3 regions of the Chryseobacterium sp. UF-290 genome follow, and region 2 is predicted to be linked to each of the others. Evidence: riboswitches for the same ligand, from Rfam matches in the RefSeq annotation. Region 2 holds a riboswitch; each other region holds the start of a gene.
The links. Region 2 has a riboswitch for S-adenosylmethionine ahead of AC4IF5_RS13990 (TonB-dependent receptor plug domain-containing protein). Riboswitches for the same ligand answer to the same signal wherever they lie in the genome.
Positions count from the first base shown of each region.

Region 1: linked by a shared signal. The riboswitch ahead of AC4IF5_RS06335 (SusC/RagA family TonB-linked outer membrane protein) and the one ahead of AC4IF5_RS13990 (TonB-dependent receptor plug domain-containing protein) in region 2 are both predicted to bind S-adenosylmethionine.
Region 3: linked by a shared signal. The riboswitch ahead of AC4IF5_RS07080 (alpha/beta fold hydrolase) and the one ahead of AC4IF5_RS13990 (TonB-dependent receptor plug domain-containing protein) in region 2 are both predicted to bind S-adenosylmethionine.

Region 1 is NZ_JBSICB010000004.1:181,987-187,827, reverse strand. Features, by position in the region: gene AC4IF5_RS06335 (SusC/RagA family TonB-linked outer membrane protein) at 1-2,158, opposite strand, end outside; SAM riboswitch class I at 2,242-2,338, opposite strand; gene AC4IF5_RS06330 (type II 3-dehydroquinate dehydratase) at 2,586-2,993, shown strand; gene pckA (phosphoenolpyruvate carboxykinase (ATP)) at 3,184-4,800, opposite strand; gene AC4IF5_RS06320 (GYDIA family GHMP kinase) at 4,928-5,830, opposite strand; gene fabD (ACP S-malonyltransferase) at 5,841-5,841, opposite strand, start outside.
Region 2 is NZ_JBSICB010000011.1:92,018-97,858, forward strand. Features, by position in the region: gene AC4IF5_RS13985 (outer membrane beta-barrel protein) at 32-2,257, opposite strand; SAM-I-IV-variant riboswitch at 2,377-2,472, shown strand; gene AC4IF5_RS13990 (TonB-dependent receptor plug domain-containing protein) at 2,758-5,502, shown strand; gene AC4IF5_RS13995 (DUF5694 domain-containing protein) at 5,597-5,841, opposite strand, start outside.
Region 3 is NZ_JBSICB010000004.1:327,321-333,161, forward strand. Features, by position in the region: gene AC4IF5_RS07070 (OsmC family protein) at 1-248, shown strand, start outside; gene AC4IF5_RS07075 (MGH1-like glycoside hydrolase domain-containing protein) at 429-3,047, opposite strand; SAM riboswitch class I at 3,236-3,343, shown strand; gene AC4IF5_RS07080 (alpha/beta fold hydrolase) at 3,402-4,340, shown strand; gene AC4IF5_RS07085 (ACT domain-containing protein) at 4,345-5,841, shown strand, end outside.

The DNA of each region.
Region 1 (5,841 bases), on a different contig from region 2:
GTGAAAATTCGAAGCCTGTATTCTGTATTGTTCCCACATTCGCCGGATAATCACTGATTCCCAAGGATGGTGCAACCGGTACATTGAACAGAAGATCCTGGCTTTTTCTTTTAAAATATTCGATATTACCTTTAATTCTGTTATTCAGGATGGCAAATTCCAAGCCTATATTCATATTAAGGTTGGTTTCCCATTTAACATTATTTGTTCCTGCTTTTTCCAGTGTTGTTCCTGCTTCCCCGCCAAGCGTAGAAATCCTGTACAATTCCTGATAAGCATAATAAAGAGGCTGTCCGTTTGGACGCAGTAGTTTATCATTCCCCTGCCCTCCATAGCTGGCACGTAAAGTCAGTTGATTGAAAATATTAAGGTTTTTAATGAAGTCTTCATTTGAAATTTTCCAGGAACCTCCTACAGACCAGAATCTTCCCCATCTGTTATCCGGTGAGAACCTTGAAGAACCGTCCGCTCTCCCTGACACCGAAAGGAAATAGGTATTATTAAAATCATATTCAACTTTTCCAAGGAAACTCAGTAAGCTCAGTTTATCACTATTTCCTCCAAAGTTTACCAATAAGGAAGCTGCATCCGGCTCATAGTAGTAAGGAAGGGAAAAACTGCTTCTTGATCCGGAGATTGTCTGATAATCGTACTTGTAAAATTCATGTCCTGCTAAAACATTTACATGGTGCTTTCCAAACTTCTTATCATAGGTAAGGATATTACTCGTGGTATAAGAAAGTGTTCTGGTATTGGATCTTGTCACAGAACCACCAATTTCAGCTCCCTGTCCTAAAAGCGGATTGGAATAATAATGTCCGTTATAATTAACCAGGTCAAGTGAAAAACTTGTTTTGAACTTCAGCTCCGGCAAGAAAGTAAATTCCATAAATCCTTTTCCTGAGAAGTTATCTTCTTTATTTTCATTTTTGTCCAGCGGTAAGGTTGCCGCCAGGTTCTGATTCTGAAGAGCACTGGTAGGTCTGTATTTTCCGAAATCGTAAATCCTGTTTCCGGCAGCATCGAGCACAAAAGATCCATCCGGGTTTCTTTCATAGTAAGGATAGAACGAAGGAACGACTCTTGCCGCCTGGATAATATTACTTGCCTTGGAATCTGAAGAGGTAGGGGCCTGTTGGATACTATTCGTATAGCTTAAATTAACGCCAACATTTAACCACTGTTTCACTTCTGAATTGATCTTTAATCTGGTATTGTATCTTTTAAATCCTGATTCAATAGCCATCCCTTTATCATCAAGATAGCCCAGGGAAAAGAAATAATTGCTTTTTTCGCTTCCTCCGCTGATATCAAGATCCACCTGATTTCTCGAAGCCACTCTCTGTAAAATATCTCTCCAGTCATCATTCCATAGAGGCGTTGCTCCTGGTAACAGCTTTCCATCTGTTCCTACCGGATTAGAATATCCGGGGCCATAAGGATTGACCCCCAATGCTGAAACAAGATTATCCGATGCCATCTGCGCAGCCTGCTGAGAGGATATCTGACTGGACTGATATCCGTTTCTTAAAGCTTCCCAGTATAATTGGAAATATTGATCTGTGCTTACCTGCTCATAATCTTTTACTGCTCTGCCGGAGAATCCCTGGCTGACATTAAGGTTCACTCTCGCTTCTCCTTTCTTTCCTGATTTTGTAGTAATGATGATGATCCCGTTTGCTCCTCTTGAACCATATAAAGCACTTGCCGTAGCATCTTTTAAAACACTGATCGATTCAATATCATTTGGACTTATTGCGTTCAGGTTTCCGTCAAAAGGAATTCCATCTACCACATATAACGGATCACTGGAGGCGCTTACTGAACCAATACCTCTGATCCTGATCGTGGAAACGGCACCAGGCTGCCCTGAAGCACTGGTGGTCTGGATCCCTGGTACCTGCCCTTCCAGAGCTTTGGTAATATTGGTCACAGGTCTGTTATTGATCTTATCGCTGGAAATAGTTGCTACAGAACCGGTATAGCTGTTTCTTTTTGCCTTTCCATAGGCTACAACCACAACTTCATCGATCTCCTTTTCACGGAGTGTATCTTTTTTCGGTTTGGATATCTGCCCGTTTACTCCTGCAATACCTAAGAAAAATACAGCAACTGGTGGGATCCAAACTTTAGAATTAAATAAATTTTTGCTAATCATAATCAATTTTATATATCAAATATTAAAATTTTGCCCTTTGCAGAAAAATCAGCAAAGGGCATCGATAAATACGATAAACCAAATGCTTATTTTTCCTTTTCAGGCTGAATGTAACACCTTACATATAGCAGGTTGTTAAGACTTCACAGGGTCAGTTCCCTCCATCTTTCTTTATAAGCCGATCGAAATTATGGTTGCAAAGCTATAAACTTTTAGTCTACAAAACAAGTAGACTTATTTATTTTTCATGATAATTTTTCAAAAATTAACATAATATTTTATCAAAAGCCATTGAAACAAAGCACTTAAAGAATTATCACTTTTTCAAACATGATAAATATCATTAAAAATAATTCAATTGTCAAAAAATGAGAAACCTTACCTAAATTTTTAATTTTTAATTGAAAAAACTTTTTAATTTTATAAAATGAAAGTTTTGATTATAAACGGGCCTAACCTGAATCTTTTAGGCACAAGAGAACCGGAGATCTATGGGAGCATTTCCATGGAGAGCTATCTGGAAGTTCTAAGATCTGAGTTCCATGCTCATGAATTAAAATATTATCAGTCTAATATTGAAGGGGAACTTATCAACAGACTTCAGGAAGATGATTTTGATGCGATAATCATCAATCCGGGAGCTTTCACTCATTATTCTTATGCTATAGCTGACTGCTTAAAGAACATACAGAAACCCAAAATTGAGGTTCACATCAGTAATATTTACAAGAGAGAAGAATTCAGACAGAAATCTGTAACAGCAGCTAACACCGATGCGGTTCTGTCCGGATTTGGAATGGCTGGATACAGATTGGCTTTATTAAGCTTACAATAAGACCTCACATCTTCCACAGATTTGTTATAATATTCGCTCGCAGATTTAACAGATTATGCAGATTTTATTCTTTAAGATCAAGTTTCCGTTTTTATGCTCAAGCACCTGCGAAAGTTGTGCTATCAGTGGGAAATAAAAAACAAAATGCCTCATCATGGATGAGGCATTTGAATATTTATAAGTAATCTTATTAGATTGTTTGCTGCTGCAATTGAGGACCTGAAGCGACCAATTTTTTTCCTTCTTCAGTATCACAATACTGCTCAAAATTCTTGATGTATCTTGAAGCCAGATCTTTTGCTTTTTCTTCCCATTCAGAAGCATTAGCATAGGTATCTCTAGGATCCAGAATACCGGCAGAAACATTTGGAAGCTCAGTCGGGATTTCAAGATTCATGATCGGAACCTGAGTTTTAGGAGCATTATCGATAGAACCGTCAATAATTGCATCGATGATCGCTCTTGTATCTTTCAGAGAGATTCTCTTACCTGTACCATTCCATCCTGTGTTTACCAAATAAGCCTTAGCGCCGTGCTCTTTCATTTTACCGATCAATGTTTTAGAATACATTGTTGGGTGCAATGTAAGGAATGCTTCACCGAATGCAGGAGAGAAAGATGGTTGCGGCTCTGTAATTCCTCTTTCAGTACCAGCCAGTTTGGAAGTATATCCGCAAAGGAAGTGGTATTGAGCCTGATCTTCATTCAGGATCGAAACCGGAGGAAGTACCCCGAATGCATCTGCTGAAAGATAAACTATCTTTTTAGCATGTCCTGCTTTAGAAGGTAATACAATTTTGTTGATATGATAGATTGGATAAGAAACTCTTGTATTTTCTGTAATAGATCCGTCTGTATAATCTGCGACTCCATTGTTAATAACAACGTTTTCAAGAAGCGCATCTCTCTTGATCGCTCTGAAAATATCCGGTTCTTTTTCTTCTGATAAGTCAATTACTTTAGCGTAGCATCCTCCTTCATAGTTGAATACTCCGTTGTTATCCCAACCGTGTTCATCATCACCGATAAGGTATCTTTTCGGATCTGCAGACAAGGTCGTTTTTCCTGTTCCCGAAAGACCAAAGAATAGCGCTACATCTCCTTTTTCTCCTACGTTAGCAGAACAGTGCATTGAAGCCATTCCTTTTAATGGAAGGTAATAGTTCATCATAGCGAACATTCCTTTCTTCATTTCACCACCGTACCAGGTACCACCAATGATCTGTAATTTTTCAGTAAGGTTGAACATGATAAAGTTCTCAGAGTTCAGCCCCTGAGCTTCCCAGTTCGGGTTAGTTGTTTTAGAACCGTTGATTACTGTGAAATCAGGTTCTCCAAAGTTTTCAAGCTCATAATGAGAAGGACGGATAAACATGTTCGTAACAAAATGCGCCTGCCATGCTACTTCCATGATAAATCTTACTTTAAGTCTTGTATCTGCATTCGTACCACAGAAAGCATCTACTACATAAATTTTCTTAGCTTCTGAGAGCTGGTTCATCACTAGTTTTTTACAAGACCCGAAAATTTCCGGTGTAGTTGGCAGGTTTACCTTACCATCCCAAAAAATTGTATCTCTTGTAACATCATCCTGAACAATATATCTGTCTTTAGGTGAACGACCTGTGAAAATTCCTGTTTTTACTGATACTGCGCCAGATTCCGTAAGCTCAGCTTTCTCAAACCCTTGATTTTCAGGAGAAACCTCTGCCTGATATAATTCTTCGTACGAAGGGTTATACACTACTTCATAGTTTCCTTTAATCCCTAATTGCTCTAAATCCTGGATGATTTTAGTGTTTTTCATTTTACTTATATTTTCTATTTCTTTATTGACTTCAACAAAAATAATATTAATTATTTGTTAAAGGTGGTTTAAATATACTGATATAAGTCAGAATGACAAATAAAAAAACGGGATTGTAAATTATTGATTATAAATTAATTATATCTGACCATTCAAAAACAGTCGTAAAACCTTTCTCCCAAAAATAGTCTTTAAAGCCCCCAAATTTGGCACTCATCACAAAATCTCCGCCCCAGGCTCCTAAACTTTTGACAAATGCAGGACAGTCTGAGAATATTTTTTCCTTAACTGCAGGAATTTCAAGGAAATTGGCAATTTTTTGTTCATGAATCATCATTAATTCGGAAAAATTTTCCAATTCGCTGCATAATAAAATTTTCTTTGTGATATCTGAAAATTCATTAACCAGTTCCCCGGATTTCTTTTTTGATTTATACAAATTGATCCCTTCTCTGCTATCCTGTTTCTGATTGAGATGAATAAAAATCAGTTCATTTTTAAAGGAAGGATTAAAATCTACCTTCTCATATCTGATCTCAGGCTTACTTTGGAAAAGAACGGCAGATTTCTCTTTTGCCACTGCAATATCATAGCCACTACCTCCCAAACTGATTGCATTTAAATAAAAAGGATCTATTTCAGCCCACTCTGCAAGGTTGGTCATTAAGGTAGAGCTGCTTCCAAATCCAAAGTCTGCAGGAAACTGAAGGTTTGTTTTTAAATGGTAAGTAAAGTCGTTCTTGAATTTAATTGTAGAAAGCTGCTGAACATTCTTTAATGTCTTCACAATGAATTCAGCTGATGGAATATTAGCTTCCAGGATCTGCCAGTTTTTATAATCAATGACAGCCTTTAGCCAGGGTCTGTTCTGATGGAGAGCTTCCCAAAGGATCAGAGATTGGCCGTCATCCTTTTCTTCAAAGAAAAACTCTTGTCCCAGCCTGGTAGGTACTGCTAAGACAAGAGCTCCATCGATTGCGAAATATTCTGAAGTAAGCATAAGCTTGCCCGGTGAAAATATCGCTTTCATATATTTTTATT
Region 2 (5,841 bases):
GCCTCTTTTGTTATTTATTTTGATATGAAAATTATTGTCCCTGCTGCATTACCCCGCCATTATCTTCTTTTTTGGTCTGGTTCAGGATATTCGGGTCCTCTTTTGCCAGCTTGTTTTTTGTTGGAATTTTATAGTTGATGGAAACTCCAAAATTTCGGGAGTCAAATTTCGTTCTTAATAAAGCCCTTTCTCCTTCAGGTGGGTTAGAATAAGCCTGCATCAGCTGGCTGTTGAAAATATCATTTGCAAATACGGAAACAGTCAGACGCTTATCCATAAACTTTTTGGTCAGCGTAATATTCAGGGAATTATTGAACGGTTTATCTGCTGTAAAATAGAAATATCCTCCTTTTGGAGTTATATAACTATAATTAACATTCATGTTGATTTCCTTTGGAAGGATCAGTTGTGTCATGATATTAAAGATCCAGAAACCTTTGTTGTTGAGGTTATCAATTTCATGTTTCTGATACCCTGCATACAGATACATAAAGTTGATCTTATCAGGATTGAAGTTAAACTTCATGATTTCACTCATCGGTTTGCTGAAGATCATGAATGGAACGGGTAACCCTACATTAAAGTTATGAATCCTCATATTGGAGATATTCATTTGCTGGTTGTAAAGATTTTTGCCATCTTTTCTTACAATTTGTGCTACCTGATCTGTTGCTTCACTTAAACTATATCCTATAAATGCATAATCAAAAGCAGAGACTTTCAATTCATAATTATTGAAAATGGTAGGCTGAAGATTGGCGTTACCGGTTATCTGAGTATTGGGACCTCCAAATGTAGTGTTATTCGGGTTTAAGGCAGAAATACTTGGTAAGCTGATCTTTTTGTTATAATTGGCCGCTACATATACCTGATTCATCATATTGTACTGTACGCTGGCATTAGGAAATAATTTAAATCTGTCAAAAGGGGTCAGATTATCCTGAACAAGTTTTCCTTCCTTATAAGACCTGGTGATTCCGGAAATATCATAGTTTTCAGCTCTTGCTCCTAAAGTAAAATCAAATTTCTTCAGTTTGGCCTGGAACTCCAAATAGGTGGATGCAGTTTGTCTTTGATAATCCAAATTGGTAATTCCAAAGCTGTCCGTATCATAATCCTGTCTTTCATATAATCCTCCTGCACTTACTTTTCCGCCATCAAGAAGCTTGACCGGCTGTGAATAATCGATCTTGAAATTAGCAATTCTCATGTCAGAATTATTGCTCAGTATATTTCCGAGAGCAGCTGTTGGCAGGGATTCCTCAGGATTCTGGAAGGTCTTGTTAAAAAAGACATTATCCTGCCCGAACTTGGTGTAAGCCTTTGTATAGCCAAACTGAAAATCAAGTTTCTGGGCCTTATCCGTAAAACGTTTCTGATACGTTACCACAGCTTCCTGTCTTATCGAATGGGTATGGGCAATATCTGAGGAGCTGAAAATATAATCTCTGATGTAAAAACCTTTTGGGTCGTTTGGGTCCGCTGTTCTGTCTCCCAGTCCGCTACTTAAGGTATAATTATCATTGTTGTTATGATAAATATCGTAGTTCAGTAATAACCTGTCCTGCCCAAGATCGAAAGTTACTCCTGCCTTAGCGAAATAGGTGCGGGCAAACCGGTCTGTATTGCTGTCCAGAAGATCATCCTGCTGTGTGTTCAGCATACTTTCACGATAGTTTTGTCCTACGTTGAGCTGCCATCCGAAAAGCTTGTTTCTGGCATTTAAATTAATAGAATTTGTCGTTCTGCTTCTGTATTTATCGTAATTGGAGAATGAATAATTTCCGGAATAGGTAGCTGTTAAATATTTATTGGCATTTTTATTCGTAATGATATTCATGATCGCTCCTCCGGAAGTCGCCGGAAACTCAGCACCTGGCTGGGTGATCACTTCTATTCTTTCTACAGAGTTGGCGGGCATTCCTTCCAGGAAAGAATTCAGTTCGTTGGAGGTAATGTTTAAAGGTCTTCCGTTGAGGTAAACATCCAGCATCTTTCCCTGGTACATCATTCCGGCAATATCTGTGGCCACAAGCCCGGGAAGCTTTTTGATTCCTTCTAGAACATTCCCGTTGTTAAGCTGGGGTTGTTCGGAAAAATCAAAAATAGTACGGTCAGCTTTCTGCTCAACGGCTTTTTTAGTCTTGGTGATGACTACACCTTCAATTTGTTTCTCTTTTGAAGAGGTATTGTCTTTTTCCTGTGAAAAAACAAGCACAGAACTTAAGAGTGACAAAGCGAATATCGTTTTTTTCATAATGTTTTTACTACTATCCGGTTAGACGCAGGAAAAGAAATTTTGTTACAGTAAAATATTGAAAATCGAATTTTTAGGGTAAATATTTTTTTATTTCTGAAATAATTATATCTTTGCCAAATAATTATCAAGAATCCTATGATGGGATAGCAACCTGCAAAAACAAGCAAGGTGCTGAATAGATAAGCCGGATCTCCGGAAAAAATGTTTATCATCTATCTTACTCCCATCTTGAATTTTTGTTTTAAAATGAAATCAATGTTTAAAGACAAGGGAAATCACATTACACATGTAAACTTTTACTTCTCAGATCATGACGCTCGTCTTCATTATTCTGATATATTCTCATGCCATTTCCATATGTGCATGTGCTGTTGTTTCTAGTCTTCTTTATTCTTAAAAAATAATACAATTCTTACGCTTTTTATGGTAACCCTGCAACCGGGGTTACAGGGTTCGTATTGCTTTCAAATAATTTTTAACAACAAAATAAAAAACACATGCATCATTTCAATAAAGGACTTCTTATCACCTCGGCTACGCTTATTTCTTCATTTTACTATGCACAGTCGGATTCCGTACAATCTAAAAAAATAGACGATGTTGTCATTCTCGGCTCCAGAGGGGCTGGAAGATCATTAACTGATACGCCGGTTCCGGTGGATATTATTAATATTTCAAAAATTCTAAAACAAAGTCCTGTTAATACTATCAGTCAGGCCTTAAATTATATTGTTCCCTCATTTTCATCCACTTCACACACTGTAAATGACGGGACAGATTTTGTAGATCCTGCCCTTTTGAGAGGATTGGGCCCGGATCAGGTTTTGGTACTGTTAAACGGGAAAAGAAGATATCAATCTTCCCTGATTAATGTAACCCTTACTCCGGGAAGAGGAGCTGTAGGAACAGATCTTAATGCTATTCCTGCTTTTGCCCTGGATAAAATAGAAGTTCTGAGAGACGGAGCTTCTGCACAATATGGTTCTGATGCAATAGCAGGCGTTGTAAATCTTGGATTGAAAAGAAGGCTGGGACTATCCGGACAAGTATTTCTGGGAGGATATGCCTCGCCTGTGGCCAATAATTTTTCAGGAGGAGTTGATGGGCAGACTATTTCTGTAGACCTTAATTATGGAGCAAAAATCGGGAAAACAGGTTTTTTTAATATTACAGCTTCCGCACAGTACCGTGATCCGTACTCGAGGGCAGGAGTAAGAGAAGGAGATATTTTCAATGCTTACAATGCTATTCATTACAGAGCATTACAGGATGGGATCAATATTGATGGACTGTATAAGAATATCGGAAACACTTCCAATACCCAACAGATCATCAGCACAATTAAGCAATATGCAGGAAAAGTAGATTATTTCTCTTCCGCTTTTCAGTCTCAGATTTCAAATGCAAACAGTATTTCTGATCTGCAGGGATTATTAGGGAGTGATTTTACTACTCAGGAGCTTGCTTACAGAGGATTGGAAAGAAAAGACTTCAGCCTCAGAGCAGGACAGTCCAAATTACAGTCGGGACAGCTTTTTTTCAATTCCGAGATACCGCTTAATGATGACTGGAAAGTTTATTCTTTCGGCGGCTACAGCTATCGTTTGGGAAATGCCGGAGGCTTTTACCGGCTTCCTAATAACGAAAGAAATATCAATGCCGTCACTCCGAACGGATATCTTCCTCAGATCGAAGCTACAGTGAATGACTATTCTCTTGCGGCAGGGGTAAAAGGGAAATGGAATGGCTGGAACGTGGATCTCAGCAATACCTTCGGAAAGAATACCTTTAATTTTGGTGTTGTAAATACATTTAATGCTACGCTGACAGATAGCTCTCCCAGAAATTTTGATGCAGGAGGAACGGAGTTTTCACAGAATACCCTAAATCTTGATTTCTCAAAAAAATACGATGTATTGCATGGCCTGAATCTGGCATTTGGCGGAGAATATCGGTATGAAAATTATAAAGTAGGCGCAGGAAAGGGAAACTCGTACGCTTCTTATGATATTTTTGGGCGTGTGGTTACAGCAAATACTCCCGACAATGAAAAGGTTACAGATTTTTTTGGGAATATAAGGCCTGCAGGAGCTCAGGTTTTCCCTGGTTTCAGCCCTGATAATGCTGTTTCAGGAAGCAGAAACAGCGTAGCAGTGTATGCCGATGCTGAACTTGAGGTGACAGACAGGTGGCTGCTGGAAGGAGCATTGCGATATGAAAACTATTCAGACTTTGGATCTACTTTTAATTATAAAGTGGCTACCAATGTGAAGCTGGCTGACAATTTCAATTGGAGAGGTGCCGTTTCCACAGGATTCAGGGCTCCGTCTTTAGCCCAGATTTATTATAGCTCTACGTCTACGCTGATCCAGCAGGGGAAAACAACTCAGGTAGGGACTTTCAGAAATAATTCTGAAGCGGCACAGGCTCTCGGAATTCCCAAACTGAAGCAGGAAACGTCGCAGTCCTACAGTACGGGAATCACCTGGAGAATTCCAACATTGAGCCTGGTATTTACAGCTGATGCCTATTACATAAAAATTAAAGACAGAGTAGTACTTACGGACCTGTTTTTTCGTCCTGAGGGTAGTTTTAGCCAGGGATCTGATCAGGCAGTACTGCAGGATGCTTTTGACCTGGCAAGAGCCAGTGCGGCGAATTTCTTTGCCAATGCAGTCGATTCTCAGACCAAAGGACTGGATATTACTATTTCTCAAACCTCAAAAATTGCTTCCGGAGTTTCTCTGGAAAATAATTTTGGACTTAATCTTAACCAGACCAGGCGAATTGGCGATATTCATGCGTCACCTAAGCTCATAAGCCAGATTGATAACTATTTTTCTGAGCCTAACCGGGTTTATTTTGAAGAGGCAGTACCACGCATAAAGGCAACGCTTTCTAATACGGTAAGATTGTCGGACTTTACTATTCTGCTTCGTAACTCTTTCTTCGGTAAAGTAACCGATGCGGATGTTGTGGATGCCAATTTCGACGGAGTAACAAGAAGCGGAGAGCATTTTATATTAAACAGCCGTTTTGTAACAGATCTTTCTGTTGGGTATGATTTTAATAAAAATATTTCGGCTACAGTAGGAAGTAATAATATCTTTAATATATTACCTTCCAGAAGTCCGGATATAAGCTCTTTGACAGCAGACAGCCAGTTTGTGTATTCCAGACAGGTTTCACAATATGGTATTGGAGGAAGATTTGTATTTGCAAGAGTAGAATTTAAATTCTGACAGGATAAGCAGCAGACATCAGGTTAATTTCACCTAAAAAACAGAGATTGACGCTCTGTTTTTTAGGTATACTATTTATTTGACAGTAAACTTCTTATTGCTTGGTCTCCTGTAATGAAGAAAACTCTACAAAATCAAATTCCGCAGAAAAAGTTAGAAGCTGTCTTAGTACGGCTGCGTGCCCATTGCCGATAATAACAAGGATTTTGTCTTCATTGTTGTGAGGAATCCGTTGGATGTTGCGGAATATCCTGAGGTTTCTGTCATACCAGTTCATGGCGAGGATATCAGCACCGTCATATTCCCTCAGTTTAAAATCACCGCTGAGGTAAGCTCCAT
Region 3 (5,841 bases), on a different contig from region 2:
TTTTAAAGAAGCAGCGTCAGGATATTAAGAGCTTTCAGGCAGAAGTAGAAGGGGAGAGAGTGCAGGTAGATGATGCTAAACCTTTTAAATCGATCAATGTGAAATTTCTTTTAGAAGGAGAAATTGATTCTAAAAAAGCATTAAAAGCTGCAGAATTGTCTTTTGAAAAATATTGTTCCGTATCAAAAACCTTAGAGCCGAATGTAGAGATCGGATATGAAGTATTTGTCAACGGGGAAAAGATATAGATCTATAGATGAGGCTCGAAAGAGTCCCATTTTTTTAGCCACAAATGCACGAATAAATGAAAAATTCGTGCATTTGTGGCTAAAAAATAAAGTATAAATCTTTTAATATTTTAGAATCTTCTCTTGTAAAAATAGAAAAACCGGATATTTTATCCGGTTTTTCTATTATTCATCACTCATCTAAAACGTGAGTCTCGGTTTGATCAGTTTGGCCACAGTTGCAGTCCAGCCTGTCTGATGAGAGGCGCCAACACCTCTTCCGTTATCCCCGTGGAAATATTCAAAGAAAGTAATATAATCTTTAAAATGTTCATCATAATTGAACTTTGGATTTCCACCATTGAAAGCCCGCTGCCCATGCTCATCTTTTAAGAAGATTGAGCACAACCTCTTGCTGATATTCTGAGCCACTTCATCAAGGTTCCTTTTATCACCACTTCCGGTTGGAAGCTCTACCTTCAGGCTGTTTCCATAATAATAATGGAAACGTTGCAAGCTCTCCACAATCAGGAAGTTGATAGGAAACCAGATCGGACCGCGCCAGTTGCTGTTTCCTCCAAACATCCGGCTGTCACTCTCTGCAGGCGTATAGTACACTACATTTTCTGTTCCGTGAACTGAAAATACAAAAGGATTTTCTTCGTATACCTTAGACATGGCCCGGATTCCGTAAGAGCTTAAAAACTCTTTTTCATCCAGCATTCTCGTTAAAACCTTTGTTAATCTGTTCTTACGGAGAATACTCATAAGGTGCTTTCTTCCTTGCCCTTCCTCATCCCAGTGAGAAACAAGCTTGGTGAGTTCCGGCTTATTTTTTAAGATCCATTCCATTCTGCTTCTGAAATTTGGCATCTTTTCAAGCAGCCGGTGATCAACGATCTCTACAGCGAATAGCGGAATTAAGCCGACAATACTTCTTAATCTCAAAGAAACACTGTCCCCGTTTCCAAGCTGAAGTACATCATAGAAAAATCCGTCTTCCTCATTCCATAGACCTTTCGTTCCTTCACCCAGGTTTTCTATTGCTTCGGCGATATAAAGATAATGTTCAAAAAACTTGATCGCCATATCTTCATATACCTGATAATACTGGGCAAGTTCCATGGCAATCCGCATCATGTTCAATGCATACATCGCCATCCAGCTTGTGCCGTCAGCCTGCTCAAGATGCTGACCATCCTTTAAAACCATATTCCGGTCAAAGGCTCCGATATTATCAAGCCCAAGGAAACCGCCTCCGAAAATATTCTTACCATTTTTATCCTTCCGGTTTACCCACCAGGTAAAATTGAGAAGAAGCTTCTGGAAAACTTTCTCAAGGAATAATAAGTCAGGCTTCCCGTTATTTTTTTCATCAATTTTAAAAACACGGAAGCAGGACCATGCATGTACAGGAGGATTCACGTCACTCATATTCCATTCATAGGCAGGCATCTGCCCGTTGGGGTGCATATACCATTCCTTGGTCAGCAGCAAAAGCTGTCCTTTGGCAAACTCAGCGTCAATGATGGAAAAAGGGACACAGTGAAATGCCAGGTCCCAGGTGGCATACCATGGATATTCCCATTTATCAGGCATGGAAATGATATCTTTATTGTGAAGATGGTTCCATTCCGTATTTCTTACATACTCATTAAAATTTCTCGGTGCTTCATGATTCGGGTCCCCTTTCAGCCACTTTCCAACATTGTAATGATAGAACTGTTTGTTCCAAAGCAGTCCGGCAAAAGCCTGCCTCTGAACATTTTTTTCATCTTCATTCACGGTATCGTATTGGACTTCGCTGTAAAATTCTTCCGCTTCCGCCTGTCTGGTTTGGAAGATCTCATCAAATCCTGCAAAAGGCTCATCTGTTTCGTCCGGACATAATCTGAACTCAAAAACCTGAGACTGTCCTGCCTGTATCATTTCATCGATCAGGAAAGATGCCTTAGTCCCTCTTTTTTCAGGATTAACCGTATCTGTTCCATGGATGATAAAATCATTGATCCCATCCTTGAAATAAATATTTTCAGTTAAAGGAGCTCCATATAATTTTGAAGTATTCGTTTCATTATCACAAAATGCACTTTGTGCATTTACATTTCTGGAATAGAGCTTTTTGATTGAAATACTATCGTGACCAATATTGATACTTCCGTCATGAGAGGAAGCATTCATTTCCCCTTTATAAGTATTATAGCCCCATTTCCAGTTATTTCTGAACCAGGCGGTTGGCATTACGACAATAGGAGCATCATTCCGGCTTCGGTTGCAGATGGTGACCCTGGCCAGGATATCATTGTGATCAGCCTTGCAGTATTCGATGAAAATATCAAAATATTCATCATTGTCAAAAATTCCGGTATCAAAAACTTCATACTCAGGATCCTTTTTGCTGCGTCTTCCGTTCTCAGAAACAATCTCATCATAAGGAAACTCATTGATCGGATATTTATATACCATCTTCATATAGCTATGAGTAGGAGTATTATCCAGATAGTAGAAGATCTCTTTAATGTCTTCACCGTGATTTCCCTGTGGATTGCTCAGACCGAAAAAACGCTCCTTTACCATTTTATCCCTCTTATTCCAGAATGAAAAAGCAAAACAGAAAAGCTGTTTTACATCAGAGATCCCTGCAATGCCTTCTTCCCCCCAGCGATAGGCATAGCTCTCAGCATTATTGTGATTGGTGTAGTTCCATGCATTTCCGTTCGTACTGTAGTCTTCCCGTACATTACCCCATTGCCGGTTGCTTACATAAGGTCCCCAGTTTTTCCATTTGGTATCTTGTAATCTTTCTTTTTCGGCAGTCATATCTCATCATTTTTCCACACGAAGTTAGTTTTTTTGGAAAGTAATTCCAATTTTTTTCATCTGAATAATTATTAATATAGCCCTGAAATACTTGTGTTTAAAGGCTTTTTGAAATATTAAAATAATTTTTTTTTGAAATTAAAAGAAAAGAACTACCTTTGCACCATTCGTTCATTCAAATATTGAAAATGTTATCAAGAAAGGTTGAGGGATTAGACCCTATGAAACCTTAGCAACCCTTTGTGCAAGCAAAGAAGGTGCTACGTTCTACCAAAATGATTTTGGACAGATAACTTACTGAAGTTCTTTTCAGCCATTTCCTGTGGCATTTTCAATTGTATTAAAATAATAGAATTGAAAACAGAACTAAACTATATTAATCTTTCGTATCAGACCTATTCCCAAAAGGAATACCATATCCCGTTGAGCTATGAGCTTTTCGGGAAAGACCTGTTTACAGCTCCCGTCATTTTGATCAACCATGCCCTGACCGGAAATTCAAAAGTATCCGGGGAAAAAGGCTGGTGGAAACAATTGGTAGGAGAAAATCAGATCGTTGATACCAATAAGTACACAGTTCTGTGCTTCAATATCCCCGGAAACGGTTACGATAATTTTTTAATTGAAGACTATGAGGATTTCACTCCTTCAGATATTGCCAATATATTTCTGAAAGGATTGGAAGCTTTACATATCCAGAACCTATATGCTGTTATTGGAGGTTCACTGGGAGGAGGAATTGCCTGGGAAATGCTGATAAAGCAACCTAAGCTTGCAGAAATTTTTATCCCCATAGCCTGTGATTACAGGACTCATGACTGGCTTCATGCACAATGTCTGGTTCAGAAATTCTTATTGAATGCTCAGAATGAACCTTTACAAAAAGCAAGAATTCATGCCATGCTATGTTACAGGACTCCACAATCGCTTAATGACAGATTTCAAAATACATACAATCACGATAAACAGCGGTTGGAATCAGAAGATTGGTTAGTATATCATGGTAATGCATTAAACGAGAGATTTAGTTTAAAAGCATACAGGCTGATGAACCATCTGCTGATGAATATCAATGCTGACGAAGCTGCCCTGGAGAAGATAAAAGCACGAATGCACATGATCTCCGTAGATACAGACTTATTCTTCCCGGCTTCTGAAATTCGAATGTGTTTTGAAAGCTTAAAAGAGAAAAAGGTGAATGCTTCTTATCACGAGATCCAGTCAATACATGGGCACGATGCCTTCCTAATGGAATATCAACAATTAAATAATATCATAAAAAACATTTTATAAAGTAATGAAAAAGGCTAATGAAATAAAATTTTTAAAGAACAGATCAATCATTAAGTTTGAAGGAGAAGATTTCTTAGGAGAAATCGGGATTGACGGACGAATTTTTAAAGCGCTGACTTTAGCCAGAATCAGCGTTGGGGTGATCTCCCAGCAAGCCATAGAAAATGGAATCTCCATATTGGTTCACGAAAATGATGCGGAAAAAGCGGTGGCTTGTCTTATTAATGAATTTGAAGCAGAAAGAAAATCAGGAAAAGTATCACAGATCTATAGTATCAATAATGTTTCTGTCATTGGTTTTGTAGCAGAAGATTTCAATAAGGTCTTTGCTGAGCTGGCCAGAAATAACGTTTTTCCATTGCTTTTGAATCAGGTGGCAGGAGAAAACAGAGTCAATATTGTAGTCACTTCCTCACAGGATGAAAAAACCAAAAACATTATAGAATCCGAAATTTTCAAAAAGCCTAAAACGGTTCATCTGGCCATCATCGGACACGGAAATGTAGGGAAAACTTTGATTGACCAGGTTTTGGAATCTTCAGAAGAGATCAGGAGACGTAAAAATATAGATCTTAAAGTAGTGGCTGTGGCCAATTCCAAAAAGATCGCATTCAATAAAAAGGGATTTGAGTCTAATTGGAATGATGAGGTGTTGATAGCTGAACGTCCGTCAAATGTTGAAGAGCTGATCAGCTTTTCCAACGAAAATCAGCTGGAGAACCTGATTGTTGTGGATAACACAGCCAGTACAGATTTTGTTAAAAACTATCATACCCTGGCAGAAAATGGCTTTGACCTGGTTTCTTCCAATAAGATTTTTAATACGCTTCCTATCGAAGAATACCGTAAGCTAAGATATACTTTGAACAAAAATAACAGACGTTATCTGTATGAAACCAATGTAGGAGCGGGCCTTCCGTTAATTGATACGATCAAACTCTTACACCTTTCGGGAGAGAATATCACAAGAATAAAAGGAGTGTTCTCGGGAACATTGAGCTATGTTTTCAACAATTTTTCTTTGAGAGATGATAAATTTTCCACCATCATCAACGAAGCGTTGGAAAAAGGTTACACAGAACCGGATCCGAGAGAAGATTTATCCGGAAATGATGTGGCAAGAAAATTATTGATCTTGGCAAGAGAACTGGATTTAATCAATGAATTTGAAGATATCAATATTCAAAATCTCGTTCCGAAAGATTTACTTTCAGTTTCAAAAGCAGAGTTCCTTTCGAGACTTGGAGAGCTGGATGAAGAATACCAGAAAATAAAAGAAAATCAGGAACCTGGTCATGTGTTGAGATATGTCGGTGATTTACATGGTGATTTGCAGAAAGACAAAGGGGAACTGGATGTAAAACTGATTTCTGTTCCTGCAACTTCAGCCCTGGGGCAGCTAAAAGGCTCAGATTCGATTTTCGAGATCTATACAGAAAGCTATGGTGAAAACCCAATTGTTATTATGGGAGCCGGAGCCGGAGCACAGGTAACGGCAAGA